One region of the Pandoraea sp. PE-S2R-1 genome, then DNA from elsewhere that is predicted to be linked to it. Evidence: predicted binding sites of a transcription regulator. Region 1 holds the regulator's gene; each other region holds the start of a gene.
What was found. Region 1 encodes sigma-54, which starts transcription at its own class of promoters, with help from an activator protein. Its sites were predicted from a motif close to TGGCANGNAANCTGCTTT; they were not measured.
Positions count from the first base shown of each region.

Region 2: a site for sigma-54 is predicted at 1,931-1,948, ahead of CDV44_RS16950 (circularly permuted type 2 ATP-grasp protein). Genes of this name have one in related genera too.
Region 3: a site for sigma-54 is predicted at 4,687-4,704, ahead of nirB (nitrite reductase large subunit NirB). Genes of this name have one in related genera too.

Region 1 is NZ_NGUR01000015.1:521,839-528,541, forward strand. It holds gene CDV44_RS19740 (HAD family hydrolase) at 1-26, shown strand, start outside; gene lptC (LPS export ABC transporter periplasmic protein LptC) at 49-735, shown strand; gene lptA (lipopolysaccharide transport periplasmic protein LptA) at 732-1,448, shown strand; gene lptB (LPS export ABC transporter ATP-binding protein) at 1,492-2,244, shown strand; gene CDV44_RS19760 (RNA polymerase factor sigma-54) at 2,339-3,829, shown strand; gene hpf (ribosome hibernation-promoting factor, HPF/YfiA family) at 3,970-4,323, shown strand; gene ptsN (PTS IIA-like nitrogen regulatory protein PtsN) at 4,560-5,015, shown strand; gene hprK (HPr(Ser) kinase/phosphatase) at 5,079-6,044, shown strand; gene CDV44_RS19780 (PsiF family protein) at 6,200-6,529, shown strand.
Region 2 is NZ_NGUR01000013.1:233,867-240,569, forward strand. It holds gene CDV44_RS16945 (alpha-E domain-containing protein) at 1-430, opposite strand, end outside; gene CDV44_RS16950 (circularly permuted type 2 ATP-grasp protein) at 476-1,900, opposite strand; gene CDV44_RS16955 (ureidoglycolate lyase) at 2,338-2,871, opposite strand; gene alc (allantoicase) at 2,952-3,971, opposite strand; gene uraD (2-oxo-4-hydroxy-4-carboxy-5-ureidoimidazoline decarboxylase) at 4,043-4,576, opposite strand; gene puuE (allantoinase PuuE) at 4,669-5,625, opposite strand; gene ldcA (muramoyltetrapeptide carboxypeptidase) at 5,952-6,703, opposite strand, start outside.
Region 3 is NZ_NGUR01000017.1:465,103-471,805, reverse strand. It holds gene CDV44_RS26055 (nitrate reductase) at 1-1,566, opposite strand, end outside; gene nirD (nitrite reductase small subunit NirD) at 1,610-2,026, opposite strand; gene nirB (nitrite reductase large subunit NirB) at 2,037-4,529, opposite strand; gene CDV44_RS26040 (MFS transporter) at 4,871-6,244, opposite strand; gene CDV44_RS26035 (acyl-CoA dehydrogenase family protein) at 6,395-6,703, opposite strand, start outside.

The DNA of each region.
Region 1 (6,703 bases):
CCCTGCTCGCCGCAGCCCTCGCCTGACGCGCCCGGAGCCGAAGAATTCATGGCCGCACAACGCGTCTCGCCCGCTTCACTGATCGCCATCACGGTGCTCGCCGGTCTCGCCGCGGGAACCTATTGGCTCGTGCAGCGCACGTTGCCGTCCGACGCCGATCGCTCGCCGTACGTCAAGAAACACATCCCCGATTACTACGCCGACAACATGGTGATCTCCATGCTGTCGCCGACCGGCCTCACGCAGTATCGCGTCAACGCCGTGCACATGACGCACTACGAGGACGACGCCACGACCGCCATGACGCTCCCGGCCGTGCGCGCCTTCACGCCCGATTCGCCGGAAGTGACGGCCACCAGCAAGCGCGGCACGCTCAACGCCGATATGTCGGTGGTGGATCTGTACGACGATGCCGTCGTGGTCCGCCAGGCGGGGCCGCGCGACCCTGAAATGCGCGCGCTGTCCGAGCACTTTCAGGTGCTCGTGAACGAAGACATCGTGCGCACGGAACTGCCGGTGGTGTTGTATCGCGGCCAGTCCGTGATGTACGGCGACGGCATGATTTTCAATAACATCTCCCGGGCCGTACAATTGCTCGGCAATGTGCATGGCACAATCCAGCCGGCCGAGCTCGGCAACAAGCCGCCGGCCCAGCCCGCCGCAACAACGGGCGCTCCGGCAGCCACTGCCCCGAGCGCGCCACCCAAGACAACACAGGGCCCCAAGACCCCATGACCGATCGCCCTTACCTGCGACCCGCTTCGTATCAACCGCTTGACGGCATCCGCCGCTCGTTGCGCGCTCTGGCCGCCGCCTTCGCGGTGCTCGGCGCGCTGGCGTCGCCGCTCGCCCATGCCGAGCATGCCGACCGCGACAAGCCGCTCAACATCGAAGCGGATCACATGAGCTATGACGACCTCAAGCAGGTCAACATCTTCACCGGCAACGTGACGATGACCAAGGGGACCATTCTCCTCAAGGCCGATCGCGTCGAAGTGACTCAGGATCCGGAGGGCTATCAGTACGCCACCGCCTATTACAAGCCGGGCGGTCCGCTCGCGTACATGCGTCAGAAACGCGACGGTCTGGACGAGTACATCGACGGCTGGGGCCAGACGATCTACTACAACGGCAAGACCGAAGTCGCCACGTTGACCACGCAGGCCACGCTCAAGCGTCTGGCCGGCGGTACGAAGGTGCTCGACGAGATTCACGGCAGCGTGATCACGTACGATACGTACAACGAGGTGTACACCGCCAATAGCGGCGCCGATCAGGTCAATTCGAACAATCCGAATGGCCGCGTGCGTGCGACGCTCGCGCCTCGCAATGCCACGGGCGCTAACCAAGCGCAGCCCGGCGGCGCGAGCAAGCCTGCCGCCGCAGCGCCCAAGGGCGATCTGCCGGCACTGGCTCCTTCCAAACGCCTAGAGAATCCGCGTGAGTAATCCCGACCAAAGCAACGCTTCCAGCATCAATCAGGGCGCCGGCATGGTCGGCAAGCCCAGCGCGCTCGTCGTGCGCTCGCTCAAGAAACAATACGGTGCCCGCACCGTCGTCAAGGACGTCTCGCTCGACGTGAAAAGCGGCGAAGTCGTGGGGCTGCTCGGGCCCAATGGCGCCGGCAAGACCACGTCGTTCTACATGATCGTGGGGCTGGTGCCGGCCGACGACGGCGAGATTCAGCTGGATGGCAACCTGATCAGCGAACTGCCGATTCACGAACGCGCGCGCATGGGTGTTTCGTATCTGCCGCAGGAAGCGTCGGTGTTCCGCAAGCTCACGGTCGAAGACAATATTCGCGCCGTGCTCGAATTGCAGGTCGATGCGCAGGGCAAACCGCTCAAGCGCGATGAAATCGAGCGCCGCATCGAGTCGTTGCTCGACGAGTTGCAAGTGGCGCATCTGCGCGAGAACCCGGCCATGTCGCTCTCGGGCGGCGAGCGCCGTCGCGTGGAAATTGCCCGCGCACTGGCCACCCAGCCGCGCTTCATCCTGCTTGATGAACCGTTCGCGGGTGTGGATCCGATCGCGGTGCTGGAAATTCAGCGCATCGTGCGCTTCCTGAAAGACCGAGGTATCGGTGTCCTGATTACCGACCACAACGTGCGCGAAACGCTCGGTATCTGCGATCACGCGTACATCATCAGCGAAGGCTCGGTGCTCGCCGCCGGCACGCCTGACCAGATCGTTGCCGACGAAAGCGTCCGGCGCGTTTATCTGGGCGAAAATTTCCGGATGTAAAGCTAATTTTTCGCATGTAAACCCTGCCTCCGATAGCGAGGCAGGCCGGTTTCGCTGACGTGACAAAGCCTCTACAATGAAGGCGAGAAACGTTATGAAACCGACCCTCCAACTCCGCACCTCGCAGCACCTGACCCTCACCCCCCAGTTGCAACAATCGATCCGGTTGCTGCAACTGTCGACGCTCGAACTTCAACAAGAAGTCGAGCATGCCCTCACCCAGAACCCGATGCTCGAGCGCGAAGACGATTGGCTCGCCGGGTCCGTGCGCGTCGGCACCGACGGCTCGCTTCGCAATGAACGCACGACATCGGTCAGCAGCACGAACGACGCGCCGTCCGAGGGTAACGGTCACGACGAGGCACGCGAGCTCGATGGCGAAGCGCGTTTCGACGATAACGGCCAGGACAGCGGCAGTGACTGGAGCCTGAACGACTTCGCCCGCACGGGCAATGCCACCGACGACGACGACAACAACTCGCGCCCGCAACTGCACGTCGATCATCCGAATCTGCGTGAACACCTGCTGGCCCAGTTGCGCGTGACCAAGGCCGCGCCGCGCGATCGCGCGCTGGTGGAGTTTTTAATCGAGTCGCTCGACGAAGACGGTTATCTGGGCACGACGCTCGATGAAATTCAGGCGGAAGTGGCCGAAGAACTGTCGCTCGAGGCCGAAGAGATCAATGCCGCGCTGGCGCTGCTGCAAAGCTTCGACCCGGCCGGCGTCGGTGCACGCACCCCGTCCGAGTGCCTGCGGCTGCAATTGCAGCGGCTGCCTGCGAGCCCGGTGCGCACGATTTCGCTGCGTATCGTCTCCGATCACCTGGAACTGCTCGCCGCACGTGACTACACGCGGCTGCGTCGCGTGCTTGGCGTGGGCGAAGACAGCCTGCGCGCCGCGCATCAACTCATTCGCTCGCTCGACCCGTTTCCGGGGGCCGCGTACGGCACGCCGCAGGCCGACTACGTCATTCCCGACGTCCTCGTGCGCCGGCAGGGCAGCGGCTGGACGGCGGAGCTCAATCCCGAAGTGATGCCGCGTCTGCGCATCAACGAAATGTATGCACGAATTCTGCGAAATAATCGCAACGATCCGGGCACCGGGAACCTCCAACAGCAATTGCAGGAAGCGCGCTGGCTGATCAAGAACATTCAGCAGCGTTTCGACACGATCCTGCGGGTCGCGCAGGCCATTGTCGAGCGTCAAAAGAACTTCTTTTCCCACGGCGAAATCGGTATGCGCCCCTTGGTTTTGCGCGAGATTGCTGATACGCTGGGTTTACACGAATCCACGATTTCGCGGGTGACAACCAGTAAGTACATGCTCACTCCATTCGGAACTTTCGAGCTCAAGTACTTCTTTGGTTCGCACGTCGCGACGGAAGCCGGAGGGGCCGCGTCATCCACGGCCATCCGTGCCCTCATCAAGCAACTGATAGGAGCCGAAGACCCGCAGAGCCCCCTTTCCGACAGCCGTATCGCGGAACTGCTGGCAGAGCAGGGTTTCGTGGTGGCGCGACGCACTGTCGCGAAATACCGCGAAGCCATGCGAATTCCCGCAGTCAACTTGCGCAAATCTTTGTAGGACAGTCCTGGTGAGCCGTGTTGGCCTGCTGGGGCATAACGCCGCAGTGCGACATTGCGTCACATGAATGGCTCGCACTCCCGCTAGCCCGTCATTTGTGACGTGGCCTGCACTTCGGCATTTCAGCAAGGAGAGCAGCTATGAATCTGAAGATCAGTGGACACCATCTCGAACTCACGCCTTCGCTGCGCGAATTTGTGACTAACAAGCTTGACCGCGTGTTGCGCCATTTCGATCAAGTGATGGGCGCCGAGGTGATCCTCTCTGTCGACAAGACCAAGGAGAAAACCGGACGCCAGGTAGCCAGCATTACGGTGTTTCTCAAGGGTAAGGAGATTTTCGTCGAGAAGTGTGACGAAGATATGTACGCCGCCATCGACAAGCTGATCGATATGCTCGACCGCAAGGTAATCCAGTTCAAGGACAAGGTTCAGGACCACGGTCGCGAGGCCATCAAGCATCAGCAGCCGCCCGAGCAGGAACCGCTGCAATGAGTGCTGACTGGCGTGGTAGTCGCGTCGACTGACACTGACGAAAGCCCGCGCGGAACCTCGCGCCTGCAATTGCGTCTGTCATAGTCTGGCATCACCCACCGCGGGGCCGTTGAACGGCCCCTTTTATATGGCTTGGCGCATTTCTGGGGAATGGCGCGGGGGTCAGCGGCAGGTGGTCTATAATGCGAGGTCAATCGGGGGTTGGAGGGCGACTACGCGTTCGCCCGCATTACAAGATGAACCGTTTAGTCAAACTCTTACCTGCGTCCAACATCCTGCTTGGACTCTCCGTCACCAGCAAGAAGCGCGTCTTCGAGCAAGCCGGGCTCCTATTCGAGAGCAATGCCGGGCTCACTCGCGCTGTCATCACCGACAATCTCTTCGCGCGCGAGCGACTCGGCTCGACCGGACTCGGTGAAGGCGTGGCGATTCCGCATGGTCGAATCAAGGGCCTGAAGCATCCAATGGCGGCGTTCGTGCGCCTGGAAGCGCCGATCCCCTTCGAAGCCCCTGACGGCCAGCCGGTGTCCCTGCTGTTTTTCCTTCTGGTGCCCGAACAAGCCACCCAGCAACATCTCGAAATCCTGTCCGAAATCGCACAATTGCTTTCGGACCGATCGATGCGCGAGACGTTGTCGAATGCACCAAGCGCCGAAGACATTCATACGGCACTCGCGAACTGGCAGCCCTGAGCCCACACGCCAGACAAGCCCCGTAGCGTAGACCCCACACCCCCAACCGAACGAGGCGACGCGGTGGAACTGACCGGCATCAACGCGCAAAGCATTTTCGACGACAACGCCGCCACGCTGCGGCTGTCGTGGCTGACCGGCCATGAGGGGTGGGAGCGCGGCTTCACGCCGGAGAGCGTGGCCACCGCCACATCGAGCGCCGACCTTGTCGGTCACTTGAACCTCATCCACCCGAACCGTATTCAGGTGCTCGGCGAAGCCGAACTGCGCTACTACCAGCGCCTGACGGAAGAAAACCGCAAGCGTCATATGGGCGAGGTGATTGCGCTGGAGCCGCCGTTCCTCGTGGTCGCCGACGGCCTCGAAGCCCCGCCCGACCTCGTATTGCGCTGCACACGCTCGTCCACCCCGCTGTTCACCACCCCGCTCTCGACCGCTTCGGTCATCGATAGCCTGCGCCTGTACATTTCGCGTGTGTTCGCACCGCGTTGCACGATGCACGGCGTTTTTATCGACATTCTGGGCATGGGCGTGCTGCTGACGGGCGATTCGGGTCTTGGCAAGAGCGAGCTCGGTCTGGAACTGATCAGCCGTGGACACGGACTGGTCGCCGACGATGCCGTCGATTTCGTGCGTCTTGGACCCGATTTCGTCGAAGGCCGCTGTCCGCCGCTGTTGCAGAACCTGCTGGAAGTGCGCGGCCTCGGCCTGCTCGACATCAAGACGATCTTCGGTGAGACGGCCGTGCGCCGGAAAATGAAGCTCAAGCTGATCGTGCAACTGGTGCGCCGCCCCGATGGCGAATTCCAGCGCCTGCCGCTCGAAGCACAAACGGTCGACGTGCTCGGACTGCCCATCAACAAGGTGATCCTGCAAGTGGCGGCCGGGCGAAACCTCGCCGTGCTGGTCGAAGCCGCCGTGCGCAACACGATACTGCAACTGCGCGGTATCGATACGCTCAAGGACTTCATGGAGCGCCAGCGCCAGGCCATGCAGGACCCGGACGGCATGCAGGGCAAGCTGCTCTGAGCCTCAGCACCCTCTCGGCCAGCCCAATCCCCCGGGTTTACCGCAATTTCTGCTTTTTTCTGTCAACGCCGCGCGATTGCGGCGCGTTTTCTTTCATGTTGTAATCGCCACGCAGTCCTTCCCCTTGCGTGTCCGACCCTTATGGAGAGACGACCATGAAGAAAGCACTCGCTGCACTGCTCCTGCTGTCCCCGCTGCTCGCATCGCCCGTTTTCGCCCAAACGGCCTCGGCACCGGCGGCACCCAAGGCGAACTCGCAAAACAACAAGATGACCGCCTGCAATCAACAGGCCACCGGCAAAACCGGCGACGATCGCAAGGCGTTCATGAAGCAATGTCTGTCGGCCGCCGGCACCCCGGCACCTGCCGCCAAGCAAACCCAGCAAGACAAGATGAAGTCCTGCAACACGGCCGCCACCGGCAAGAAGGGCGACGACCGCAAGGCGTTCATGAAACAGTGCCTGTCGAGTCAACCGGCGGCCTGATATCCGGGCTTGCCAACGGTGTTCGCGAACGGCGCCCCCACGGGCGCCGTTTTCATTGATGCCCCGATCGCGCCCCAAATGAGCGAAAGCCTGAAAGCCGCGTGGAACCATTCACGCAATTTCAAGCCCGACACCCGAACGACACAATCGCTTACCATCATGGTTGTATCCGGG
Region 2 (6,703 bases), on a different contig from region 1:
CCGGGTCATGCTCGAGCAGGTCGATCATGCGGGGGAATTCGAGCCACGTGCTGTTGACGGTTTCCCACAGTTCGGTAGTGAGCGTGCCGCGCACGGCGCGGGCGTTTTCGCGGGCGGCCGCGAGGCAACACGCGATACTCGACGGGTTGTCGCGATCGCGCACAACAAAGTCGAGCACGTTGGCACGCGTGGCGCGGCTGTGTTTGCGATTGAAAGCAGGTTCGAGTTCTGAAATTCGCAACGTGGCGCGCCAGCCGGCTTCGTCGTTGAGACCGGCCAGCGAGATGGGAGCGTTGTCGTCTTCGTCGTCGATGACGTCTTGCGGGAGCAGCAGGTTCTGCAAGTTGACGTCGAGCAGACGCGCGGTATTTTCGGCCCGCTCCATGTAGCGGGCCATCCAGAACAGGTGGTCGGCGGTACGGCTGAGCATGATCTCTTCCCGAGTTTGATGACGTAGTTCTGGCTGTCGATTCGGTTACTTCTCAAGCACCCACGTGTCTTTGGTGCCACCGCCCTGCGATGAGTTGACGACGAGCGAGCCCTCGGTGAGCGCCACGCGCGTGAGGCCGCCCGGCACCATGGTGATGTTCTTGCCGGACGACAGCACGAACGGCCGCAGATCGATGTGTCTCGGGGCGATGCCGGCTTCGACGAAGGTCGGACAAGCGGACAGCGCCAGCGTGGGCTGGGCGATGTAGCCGTCGGGCTTGGCAAGCAAGCGTTGCCGGAAGGCTTCGATCTCCGCCTTGGTGGACGCGGGCCCGACGAGCATGCCGTAGCCGCCGGCGCCGTGCACTTCCTTGACGACAAGCTCGCCGAGGTTATCGAGGGTGTACGCAAGATCGTCGGCGCGCCGGCATTGGTAGGTCGGCACGTTGTTCAAAATCGGCTTTTCGCCGAGATAGAACTCGATCATGTCGGGCACGAACGGGTAGATGGACTTGTCATCGGCGACGCCAGTGCCGATGGCGTTGGCCAGCGTGACGCGGCCCGCACGGTAGACGCTCAGCAAACCCGGCACGCCCAGCGTGGAGTCGGCACGGAACGCCAGCGGATCAAGAAAGTCGTCGTCGATACGACGGTAAATGACGTCAACGCGCTTGGGACCGTTGGTGGTGCGCATGTAGACAAGATTGTCTTCGACGAACAAGTCCTGCCCTTCGACCAACTCGATGCCCATCTGCTGGGCCAGAAACGCATGCTCGAAGTACGCTGAGTTATAAATACCCGGGGTCATGACGACGACGGTCGGGTCGTCAACGCCCATCGGCGCGACGGCGCGCAGGTTGTCGAGCAACATATCGGGGTAATGCTCGACCGGTGCGATGCGGTTCCGGGCGAACAGCTCCGGGAACAGCCGCATCATCATCTTTCGGTTTTCTAGCATGTATGACACGCCGGACGGTACGCGCAGGTTGTCCTCCAGCACGTAGAACACACCATCGTCACCGGTTCCCGCTCTGACGACGTCGACCCCTGCGATATGCGCGTAGATGTTGCCGGGCACGTCGACACCCTGCATCTCCGGCCGATACTGAGCGTTCATCAACACCTGCTCAGCCGGGATGACGCCCGCGCGCAAAATGTCCTGATCGTGATAAACGTCGTGAATGAACCGGTTCAGCGCATCGACCCGCTGACGCAAACCAGTCTGCAAGGTCTGCCACTCATGCGCTGGAATGATTCTCGGGATGAGGTCGAAAGGTATGAGCCGCTCGGTACCCGCCTCGTTGCCATAGACGGCAAAGGTGATCCCCACCCGTCGGAACGCAAGGTCAGCCTCGGTCCGCTTATGGTGCAAAACATCGTCGGACTGACACTTGAGCCAATCGTCAAATCGACGGTAGTGCGAGCGAGTCGTGCCTGTGATGCTCGCCATCTCGTTATAGCTCTCGACCATACGCTTCTCCGCAGATTGCTGTGTCGAGATCGAGCAATATCCATGCCCGAGCTTTTTTGATCACTTTCGGCACGATTTCGGTGCGGTTTCCTCCACTACGCACCATGCCGGTGATTTTGAGTATAGGTCGGCGCGTTCGTTGGCACAGGATTTAGCCTTTTAGACCTCCTCGCTGGACACACCGAAACCTCCCCGCTGGACACGCCGAAACCTCCCCGCTGGACACGCCGAAACCTCCCCGCTGGACAGACCGAAGCCCCTTCCCGCTGCTCAGACAGTGTTCAACTCGCCTCGGGAAGGGGCTCCGGTCTATCCCTACCCACGTCGCTGGTCCCTCCGGCGACACCGCCCCCTCCGCTCTTCGTTTCCTCTTCCCGCCAAACAAAAACGCCAGACATCGTCTGGCGTTCTTGTTTGATTCCCTGCAAGGCTGCCTGTTATGCAGCTTTCTGCCCGCCCTGCACTTTGTCCAACTCGGCCTGCGTCAACCAATACGATCCCGGCAAATCCTGCTCGTCACAGTTGTGACCCTCACCACCCCGGTCCACCACGATGAAGTCACTCACCTCGTGCAATGCAAGTAATGGGTGATGCCACACGCCTCTCGCATAATTCACGCCCTGCCAACCATCCGAGACGAACGCTCGCATCTGGCCCACGTCCAACTCGCCCGCCGGAGCGACCACCACCAAATACGGCAAGGTCTTCAACGGGATGAACGCCTGACTGCCCAACGGGTGACGCTCCAACATCTTCACCTCGTACGGCAACGTGCGCGGTTGACCACGGAACACGTTCACCAACGTGCGGCCACCCTCGGGCCCCAGATCGACCGTCGCCAGATCGTGATACCGCTCGGTGGTCCCGCCATTGATCGCGAAATGCTTCGCCCCCGCCAACTCGATCACGTCGCCAAACGCCGCAAACGACTCACGCGTCAATCGCTCAATCTTCAATGCCGGACCCGCCATATCACGCTCTCCTTCTTGTTTTATCCACTCGCACACTCGCCGCCCGACGCTCCGGGCGGCAGTTGCACGCTGTCTTTTGCTTACTGCTTCCCGCCCAACCGACCCCACAGGCGCAGGCGCGACACGCCTCCGTCCGGGATGATGTTGAACCGGATGTGCGTGATCGCACCCAGCTTCTGAATCTGCTCTTCAAAGAAGAACTGCTTGTCCATCGCCAACTTCTGCTCAGGCAACAACACGGGCCAGAACATGGACTGCGTAATCAACGACTGCTCGGTGCCGCCCGTGACGTACGCGCCCTGAATGGAGCAGCGGTCCGGGAAGTTGCCCTTGAAGTGCGCGGTATCGACTTCGATCTTGCCGATCTCGCCCGGCTGCGCCAGCGCGATGATGGCCCAGTCGTTACCCGGCTCGCGACGACGGCGCGTCTCCCAGCCATCGCCCATGTTCACGCCACGGCCCGGCATCAACAGGTTCGAGGCCAAACCGAAGTGCTGGTTGTTGGCCGCGACGACGTAGCCGCCGTTTTCCATCGCGATCAGGTCGATCAGTTCGTCACGCGAGCGATTGTTCCAGTCGCTCTGCGGCAAGCCGTACAGGCGCAGGCGCGCCAGTCCGCCGTCCGGATACAGGTTCACGCGCACGTGCGTGGCCGGGCGCTGGCTGGTGATGTCGTGGTAATGGTGCGAGTTGCCTTGCAGCGTGGTCGAGGCGAGCAGTTCGAACCACTCGGCGTTGTCGGCCGGCGCACCGTCGGGGCTGTAGCAGCCTTCCAACGACGCGGCCGGCGGGAAGTTGCCGGTGAAGTGGCTGGTGTCGAGATCGACGCCGAACAACACGCCCGGACGCGCCAGCTTGACGATGCACCAGTCGTACCCGTTGACGCGCTTGCGGCGCGTCTCCCAACCGTCCATCCACTTGCCGTTGTCGTCGTACTTGCCGGGGATGAACACGGCAGGGTCGGGGTTGAGCATGCGCTCTTTGGCCGCGAAGAATTCGTCGCTGGCCACCAGTGCCTGTGCACCCAGACGCGGGTCAGCCAGATTGACGTAACGGCGCACGAATTCCGGTGCGTTCGGGTCTTGCGGGGCGAGGGCCATGCCAACTCCTTAATGCGCTTTAGTGTCTGAAACGGTAATGCGGATGGTGCTTAAACCTGCTGGCTGGCGGCTCAGTCGCTCACCAGATCCTGCAAGCGGAAACCCGCGATGCGGAAGATCTGACGCAGGCACTCTTCGATCTCGTCGGCACGGCTGTTTTCCAGTCGCGTCGCGAAGTTCTCGATGATGCTGCTGCGCGTATGTCCACGCACCGCCAGGATGTACGGGAAACCGAATTTGGCCTTGTAGGCGTCGTTCAACTGCGTCAGCTGCGCAAACTCTTCGGCGCTGCATTGGTCGAGACCGGCACCGGCCTGCTCACGCGTGGATTCGGCCGTCAATTCGCCACGGACTGCTGCCTTACCCGCCAATTCCGGGTGGGCACGGATGAGGTCGAGTTGCGGGCCTTCGCCGGCATCGATGACGGCCTGACACATCGCATCGCGCAAGGCGGCAACGGTGGCGAACGGACGATCTTCCCAGGCGGCTTCGGCCACCCACGGGGAATGCTCGAAAATGCCATCGAGTGCGGCGATGAATTCTGCGCGCGGCAGCGCCGACAACGCGGCAACGGTACGTTGGGTCATAGGCAACGGGGCGTTCATTTACTGCTCTCCTGGAGAACAAGGGTGGCGCCCCGCCGCGCTCCCTCGCGCAGCCCGATGACGCCTGTCGGTTTCAAGATTAGGTGATGAACTCAAGCGGCCACGAACGGGTGGCGCTCCTGCCAATGGCGTGCCACGTCGATACGTCGGCACACCCACACCCGGTCATGCTTTTCGATGTGATCGAGGAATCGCTGCAACGCCGCAAAGCGCCCCGGACGACCCAACAACCGGCAGTGCATGCCGATCGACAACATCTTCGGTGCTTCGTCACCCTCGGCGTACAAGACGTCGAACGCGTCGCGCAGGTAATGGAAGAAGTGGTCGGCGGTGTTGAAACCCTGCGGCGCGGCAAAGCGCATGTCGTTGGTATCGAGGGTGTACGGCACGACCAGATGCGGCTTCACTTCGCCACTGCTGGTTTCCACCTGCGTCCAGAACGGCAGGTCGTCGCCGTAGTTGTCGGAGTCGTAGACAAACCCGCCCTGCTCGACCACGAGCCGGCGCGTGTTGGGGCTATCGCGCCCGGTGTACCAACCCAGCGGCGCGCTGCCGGTCATTTCCTTGAAGATGTCGATGGCGATGCGCATGTGCTCGCGCTCGGTCGCCTCGTCCATGTTCTGATAGTGAATCCAGCGCCAGCCGTGACACGCAATCTCATGCCCCAGCTCCTGAAACGCGGCGGTCACTTCCGGGTGACGCTGCATGGCCATGGCCACGCCGAAGACGGTCAGCGGCAATCCACGGCGCTCGAATTCACGCAGAATTCGCCACACCCCGGCACGTGAACCGTATTCGTAAATGGACTCCATGCTCATATGACGGGCTTCGTACGCGGCCGCGCCAATGATCTCGGAGAGGAACTGCTCGGACGCACGGTCACCGTGCAGCACGCAGTTCTCGCCACCTTCTTCGTAGTTCAGAACGAACTGGACGGCGACGCGCGCGCGGCCCGGCCAATCGGCAAACGGCACGTGGCGGCCATAGCCGATCAGGTCACGGGGATAATCCTTGGAGCTTGCGGTGTTGCTGGCTGGGCTGCTGGCCATGATGTCTTGGCATCCTTGTGACGGCGAAACGATCGAAGCAGTGTAGCCAAATCCACTCCGGCAAAACATAGCCGTACACAGATATTCAAGCTGTGCCGTGACATATAGTCGCCCTTCACCGCACCCGCTCGGCAATGCTCAGGCCGCCCCATCCGGCGCACTGGCGGCCCTGAAGGCCCTGCCCGTTCTCCGGCGAACTGACAGCGATTTCCCCTGCAAATCCCCCAAAGCGCCCCGGATCTGCACGAAACCCAAAAAACAACGCCGGGCGCGAAATTCGGCCCGGCGTGGTTGTTCAAACGATGCGGCGGCGGTGATTTACGGCGTCAGACCGCCTTATAGGGATATCCCGTAAGCGTGAGCGTGACGCGCTCACCCGACGTCTGCAACCTCGCCTGACCGCCCACGGGCAAGGTCAGCTTGTCGGGGCAATGGCCGAACGGCAAACCCGTGACGATAGGAATACCGACGACTTTGCGCATGCTGGCAATCATGGTGTCCATGTCGTAGCCGTTGTCGTACTCGCTCAGCCGGTATTCGGAGAAGTCGCCCAGCACGAGCGCACGCTGCCGCCCGAGAATGCCGGTCTGATGCAACTGATACAACATGCGCTCAACCCGGTAAGGCGGTTCGTTCACATCTTCGACAAACAACACGCCACCGTCGATCTGCGGCAGATAAGGCGTGCCGATCAGGCTGCACACCATCGCCAGATTGCCGCCCCACAACGTGCCCGCGACGTCGATGTCCTTGCCGCCCCCGTCACCGGTCCATTCGGCCACGTGCTCGGGCGCGCTCAGAATCGACTGGAAATGCGAAAGCGTGAAGTCGCTCAGGGTCTCGGCCCCGAAGTCGGCGGTCAGCATCGGCCCGGAGAAGGTCGTCAGGTGCGAACGCGCCAGCAAGGCGAGTTGCAACGCGGTGAAGTCGCTATGACCGACGATCGCCGCCGGCGTGCCGGACAGGCGTCGATGCAGTCCCTCGTAATCGAGTTGGTCGAGCAGATGCACCGCGCCGTATCCGCCGCGCACGGCCAGAATGACGTCGGGCACCGGATGGTCGCGCCCGGCGAGACGGT
Region 3 (6,703 bases), on a different contig from region 1:
TTCTGTCGAATCGAAGACAAACCGCTCGACCGGCATGTCGAGTTTCGGCGCGAGACGACGCGCCACTTCGCTGGCAATCCACCAGTCGGCACGCGCCGCACCGGGCGCTTCGAGCGCTGCGCGCACACGCGAGATACGCCGCTCGGAGTTGGTCACCGTGCCCGCCTTTTCGCCCCAACTGGTAGCGGGCAGCAGCACGTCGGCGTAAGGCACGGTGTCGGTCTGATGGAAGGCCTCCTGCACCACGACAAACTCTGCGGCATCGAGCGCTTCGCGCACCCGTGCGCTGTCGGGCATCGAATGCACGGGGTTCGTGCAGGCGATCCAGATGGCTTTGATGCGCCCGTCGCGCACCGCGTCGAACATCTCGACGGCTGGCAAACCGGGGCGATCGGACAGCCCCTGCATGCCCCACAACTGTTCGACTTCCGCACGATGGGCCGCATTGCCGATGTCGCGATGTGCGGCGAGCATGGTTGCCAGTCCGCCGACTTCGCGACCGCCCATGGCATTGGGTTGCCCGGTGAGCGAGAACGGGCCCGCACCCGCACGCCCGATCTGACCCGTCGCCAGATGCAGATGAATCAACGCCAGATTCTTTTCCGTGCCGTGGCTCGACTGATTCAGGCCCATGCAATACAGCGACAGCGCCGCCGGGCTTTCGCCGAACCAGTCCGCCGCCTGACGCAGTGCAGATTCCTCGATGCCACACACATCCGCGACGAGCTGCGGCGGATAGGCGCGCAGGATTTGCTTGAGTGCATCGAACCCCTCGGTGTGCGCATCGATGTAGCGGCGGTCGATGCGCCCTTCCCAGATCAGGTGATGCAGCATGCCGTGGAACAGCGCCACGTCGGTGCCGGGCACGATGGGCAGATGCAGGTCCGCCATCGCGGCGGTATCGGTGCGGCGCGGGTCGATCACAATCCAGCGAATCGACGGATCGGCCGCCCGGGCCGCCTCCAGCCGGCGAAACAGCACCGGATGCGCATACGCCATATTGCTACCCGCGAAGATCACCGTTTTTGCCGCTTCGAGATCCTCGTAGCACGTGGGCGGGCCATCGGCACCGAGCGCCATCTTGTACGCGCTCACGGCGCTCGACATGCACAGCCGCGAGTTCGTATCGATGTTGTTGGTGCGCACCAGCCCTTTCGCGAGCTTGTTGAAGACGTAATAGTCCTCGGTGAGCAACTGCCCCGACACGTAGAACGCCACGGCATCGGGCCCATGCTCGCGGATGATGTCGGCGAAGCGCGACGCGACCGTGCCGAGCGCGTCGTCCCAAGTGGCGGGAACACGTACCGCGTCGCGCGCCGCGCGCAGCTCGGGCATGAGCACGCGCCCGGCCAGCGACTGCGCGGTGAGCGGCAGCGTCATGCCCTTGCTGCACAGGCGTCCGTAGTTGGCCGGGTGTGCCGGGTCGCCCTGCACGCCGACAATGCGCTCACCATCGCTTTCGACCAGCATGCCGCAGCCCACGCCGCAGTAGCAGCAGGTCGTCTTCGTGACCGTCGTCACGGCAGGTGCCGCCACCGATGGGGAGGCTGGGGTCAGCAGATTCATGACAGACTCCGGCGCGGACATGATGTCGAGTGCCCTGTAGTGTTCAGACGGTGGCCGACACGTCGGCATCCGCTGGCGCGGCGACTGTCTCGTCGCTCGTCTCGCTGCTCGTCTCGCTGCTCGTCTCGCTGCTCGTCTCGTCGAACGACAACAACACGTCGCTGCCGTCGAGCCGCACGGCGAAGCGCTCTGCGCAGCCCACATCGGGCGCGCAGGCCTGCCCCGTCGCGAGATCGATGTTCCACGCGTGCAGCGGGCAGGTCACACGCTCGCCGTGAACAATGCCCTGCGAGAGCGCGCCGCCCTTGTGCGGACACTGGTCGCGCAGCGCGAAAACCTTGTCGCTCTCGGTGCGAAACAGCGCAATGTTGCCGTCGGGATGCGGCAACACACGCGTGCCCAGACGCGGAATCGCGTCGATGTCGCACACATGCAGCCAGATAGGTTGAGACATTTCCATGGCGTCGTCCTCAGGCGGTGGCGGGGGCAGCCGCAGATTTCACGGCGACCGGTGTGATGGGAATGACCGGCTTGAGCGGCACATACTCATTCGCCTGCTTGCCGTCGATACGCGCTTGCCACGGGTCGGGCAGTCCATCGAGTGCATAGAGCAACCGTTCATACAGCGCGCGACGGTTCGCCGCGTCGTGCACTACGCGTTGCTTCACGTAATCGAGTCCCACGCGCGCGAGGTAGTGCACCGTGCGATCGAGGTAATAGGCTTCTTCGCGATACAACTGAAGAAAAGCGCCGGTGTATTCCTTGACCTCTTCGGCCGTCTTCACCTTGACGAGAAACTCGGCGACTTCCGTCTTGATGCCACCATTGCCGCCCACATACAGTTCCCAGCCCGAGTCGACGGCGATCACACCCACGTCCTTGATACCCGCCTCGGCGCAGTTTCGCGGACACCCCGACACGGCCAGCTTCACCTTGTGCGGCGACCACATGTTGGCGAGCATGGTCTCCAGATCGATACCCATCTGCGTGCTGTTCTGCGTGCCGAAGCGGCAGAACTCGCTGCCCACACACGTCTTCACGGTGCGGATCGACTTGCCGTAGGCGTGTCCCGACGGCATGCCCAGATCGCGCCACACACTCACGAGGTCTTCCTTCTTCACGCCGAGCAAGTCGATGCGTTGCCCGCCCGTGACCTTGACCATCGGAATCTGGTACTTGTCCGCGACGTCCGCGATGCGACGCAGTTCGCTTGCGTTCGTCACACCGCCCTTCATCTGCGGCACGACCGAGAACGTGTTGTCTTTCTGAATGTTGGCGTGCACACGCTCATTGACGAAGCGGCTTTGCGGATCGTCAACAGCTTCCTTGGGCCACGTGCTGAGCATGTAGTAGTTCAGCGCCGGACGGCAGGTCGCGCAACCGTTGGGCGTGCGCCATTCAAGAAAGTCGTAGGCCGCGCGATGCGACGTCAGCCGATGCTCGCGCACGGCGCGGCGCACGTCGGCATGCGACAGATCAGTACAGCCGCAGATCGCCTTTTCTTTCGGTGCGGCGTCGTAAGTCGAGCCCAGCGTGCTCATCAGAATCTGCTCGCACAATCCGGCGCACGAGCCGCAGGAGCTGGCGGCCTTCGTGTGCTTCTTCACGTCGTCGAGCGTGAACAGCCCCTTCTCGGTGATGGCCTTGACGATGGTGCCCTTGCACACGCCGTTGCAGCCACACACCTCATCGGTATCGGCCATGCCGGCCGCGCGGCTTTGCCCTTGTGTGCCGACATCGCCCACGCTCGATTCGCCGAACATGATGCTATTGCGCAACTCACCCAGCGCGCGACCTTCGCGCAGCAGCTTGAAGTACCACGCGCCGTCGGCGGTGTCGCCGTAGAGGCAGGCCCCGACGAGCTTGTCGTCGCGAATCACGAGCTTCTTGTAGACGCCACCGGCCGGGTCGGACAACACGATTTCTTCGGTGCCGTCCCCGCCCAGAAAATCGCCTGCGGAAAACAGATCGATGCCGGTGACCTTGAGCTTGGTCGAGAGCACCGAGCCGCGATAGCTGCCGATGCCCATCAACGCAAGGTGATTCGCGCAGACCTTGGCCTGTTCGAACAGCGGGGCGACGAGACCGTAGGCCACGCCGCGATGGCTCACACATTCACCGACCGCGTAGATGCGCGGGTCGTAAGTTTGCAGCGTGTCGGAAACAACAATGCCCCGCGAGCAATACAAACCCGCCGCTTCGGCGAGCGTCGTGTTCGGGCGAATGCCGGCGGCCATCACCACCAGATCGGCCGCGATCTCTTCACCATTGGCAAAGCGCACGGCGCGCACGGCACCGGCCGTGCCGTCTTCACCGTCGCCGAGAATTGCTGCCGTCTGATGCGACAGCCGGAACGTCAGGCCGCGTTCTTCCAGCGACTGCTGCAACAGCTTGCCCGCCGTGGCATCGAGCTGGCGCTCAAGCAACGTCTCGGCCAGATGCACCACCGTGACCTCCATGCCGCGCAGCTTCAGACCATTGGCCGCTTCCAGACCGAGCAGGCCGCCACCAATGACCACCGCGTGACGCTTGACGCGTGCGGTCTCGATCATGGTTTCGGTATCGCGAATGTCGCGATAACTGATCACGCCATCGAGATCCTTGCCCGGCACCGGCAGGATGAACGGGCTCGATCCGGTCGCGATCAGCAGGCGGTCGTAAGGCGCTTCGGTGCCGTCGGCACAGCGCACGACGCGGCGCGGGCGGTCGATTTGCGTGACCTCTTTGCCCAAGTGCAGCGTGATGCCCTTCCCGGCATACCAATCGAGCGGGTTGAGCACGATGTCGGCGAACGCCTGTTCACCCGCGAGCACCGGCGAGAGCAGGATGCGGTTGTAGTTCGGATGCGGCTCCGCGCCGAACACGGTGATGTCGTATTGATTCGGCGCGATCTCCAGCAGCTCCTCGAGCGTGCGGATACCGGCCATGCCATTGCCGATGACGACCAGACGAGGTTTGCGCATGTTGACAGCTCCTGTGGCAGCGCCCGAAAAACAAAACGGCGTCCGTCCGTGCCGCAGCACGGAGGGACGCCGTTGTCCGGTGGGTGCAACGCAGGCTTGCCCCTGACGTCGCACCGGTATCAATGCTCGCGACGCCTTTGCCGCTAGCGTTAGTCACTACGCAACAAGCATGCCAGCGAGGGTGCAGTCATCGGCAAAGCGTTGCCGGATAAGGCAGGAGGGGAGGAAGAACAGAGGGAGCGAGGCAAGCGGCAGGGGCAACGTGCTGCACCGCAGCAGTGCACAACCCGGTTCGCCCGCACCACGATGACGCGGGCGAACCATGATGCTGCACGCCTTGATCAGCGAGCGGTGCGGGGCGAATGCCCACTGACTTGTGCGCCGGCATCTGCCGGAAGGCGTGCGCCATCGATCAGGCCGAGCAACGCCAGACCGCCCATCACGACAAATGTCCACCGGAAACTTGCCGCGCTGTAGGGCGTGGCGCCGGCCACTTCGGTCATCTTGAGCACCAGCGCACCGAGCGCGATGCCCAGCCCCGAGGTCATCTGCTGCAACGCCGAGAAGAGGGTCGATGCCCCGCTCATGTCGTCGGGCGGTACGTCGGCAAAGCCCATGGTCGCCAACGTCGTGAACTGCACCGAACGGCAGATACCGCCGAAGAGCAGCACGAGCGCGCTGATCCAGAGCGGCGTCGTTGCCGTGAGCAGCGCACACAACGCGAAGCCGATCGCCACGAGCACGCCGTTACCGAGCAGCACGCCGCGAAAACCGAAGCGCCGCATGATCGGTGTCGTAGCAGGCTTGATGCCAAGGTTGCCCGCGAACAGCGCCAGCATCAGCAGCCCCGACGTCACCGCACTCATGCCGAACGCCAACTGGAACATGAGCGGCAGCAGAAACGGCGCGCTGCCGATGGCAATCCGGAACAGCGAACCGCCCCAGACCACGACCGCGAACGTCTGCACCCGAATCGCGCCCAGATTGATCAGCGGATGCGGCGTGCGAAGGAAGTGCCGCACCGACCACACCATGGCGACACCGCCCACGACGAGACAACCGATCACCATCGGCCAGTCCGCCGGGGTGCGGCTGGCCAGCTCCACGCCGAACATCAGCGCACTCGCGCCGACCCCGCTCGCGACGAAGCCCGCAAAATCGAACGGCTTGCGCTGCCCCGGCGACGGCTTCACCAGCCACAAGGCCGCCGCAAACGCAGCGATACCCAGCGGCACGTTGATAAGAAAGATCCAGTGCCAGCTCCACGTCGACGAGATGAAACCGCCCAACGCAGGCCCGAGCACCGGCGCGGCGAGCCCGGGCCATGTGATGGTTGCGATGGCACGAACAAGCGCCGGTTTGGGGGTGTTGCGCAACACGACGAGCCGTCCGACGGGCACCATCATCGCGCCCGCCAGCCCTTGCAACACACGGCACACGGTGAACATGTCGAGGCTGGTGCTCATCGCGCACAGCACCGAGGCGAGCGTGAACAAGGCAATCGCCGACGGAAACACGCGGCGCGGTCCGAGCCGGTCAGCCAGCCATCCGCTCGCGGGAATGAACGCGGCGAGTGCAACCAGATAAGCCGACAAGCCGATGGAAAGCGCGGAAGGGGCCACACCGAAGTCGTGCGCCATGGCGGGCAGCGACGTGGTGATAATCGTCGCGTCGAGGTTCTCCATGAAGAAGGTCGACGCGACGAGCAACGGCAAGGCCGTTTGCGACACCGTCCGGGCGGATGGTGCCGGCGGCTGGGATGTTGATGGCGATTGCGGGCCTTGCGATGACGGGTCGGACACGACGGCAGCTCTTGGGGGCAGCGAACGCCAGCGAGTGTATCAGGGCGAATGCCGCCTGAAACGTCAATCGTCCTGCATCAATGCGCGGCCGATGATCAGCTGCTGAATCTGCGTCGTGCCTTCGTAGAGGCGCAGCAGGCGCACGTCGCGATAGAAGCGCTCGACCTTGTACTCGTTGATGTAGCCCGCGCCGCCATGCACCTGCACGCCGCGATCGGCCACGCGCCCGACCATCTCGGTACAGAACAGCTTGGCGCACGACGCCAGCATGCTCACCTCGGCGTCGCGCTTGCCGGCCGGTTTCGCGTCGTATCGATTCGCACAGTCCTGCACCATCGACCAGCCGGCATAAAGCTCGGCCTGACTGTCGGC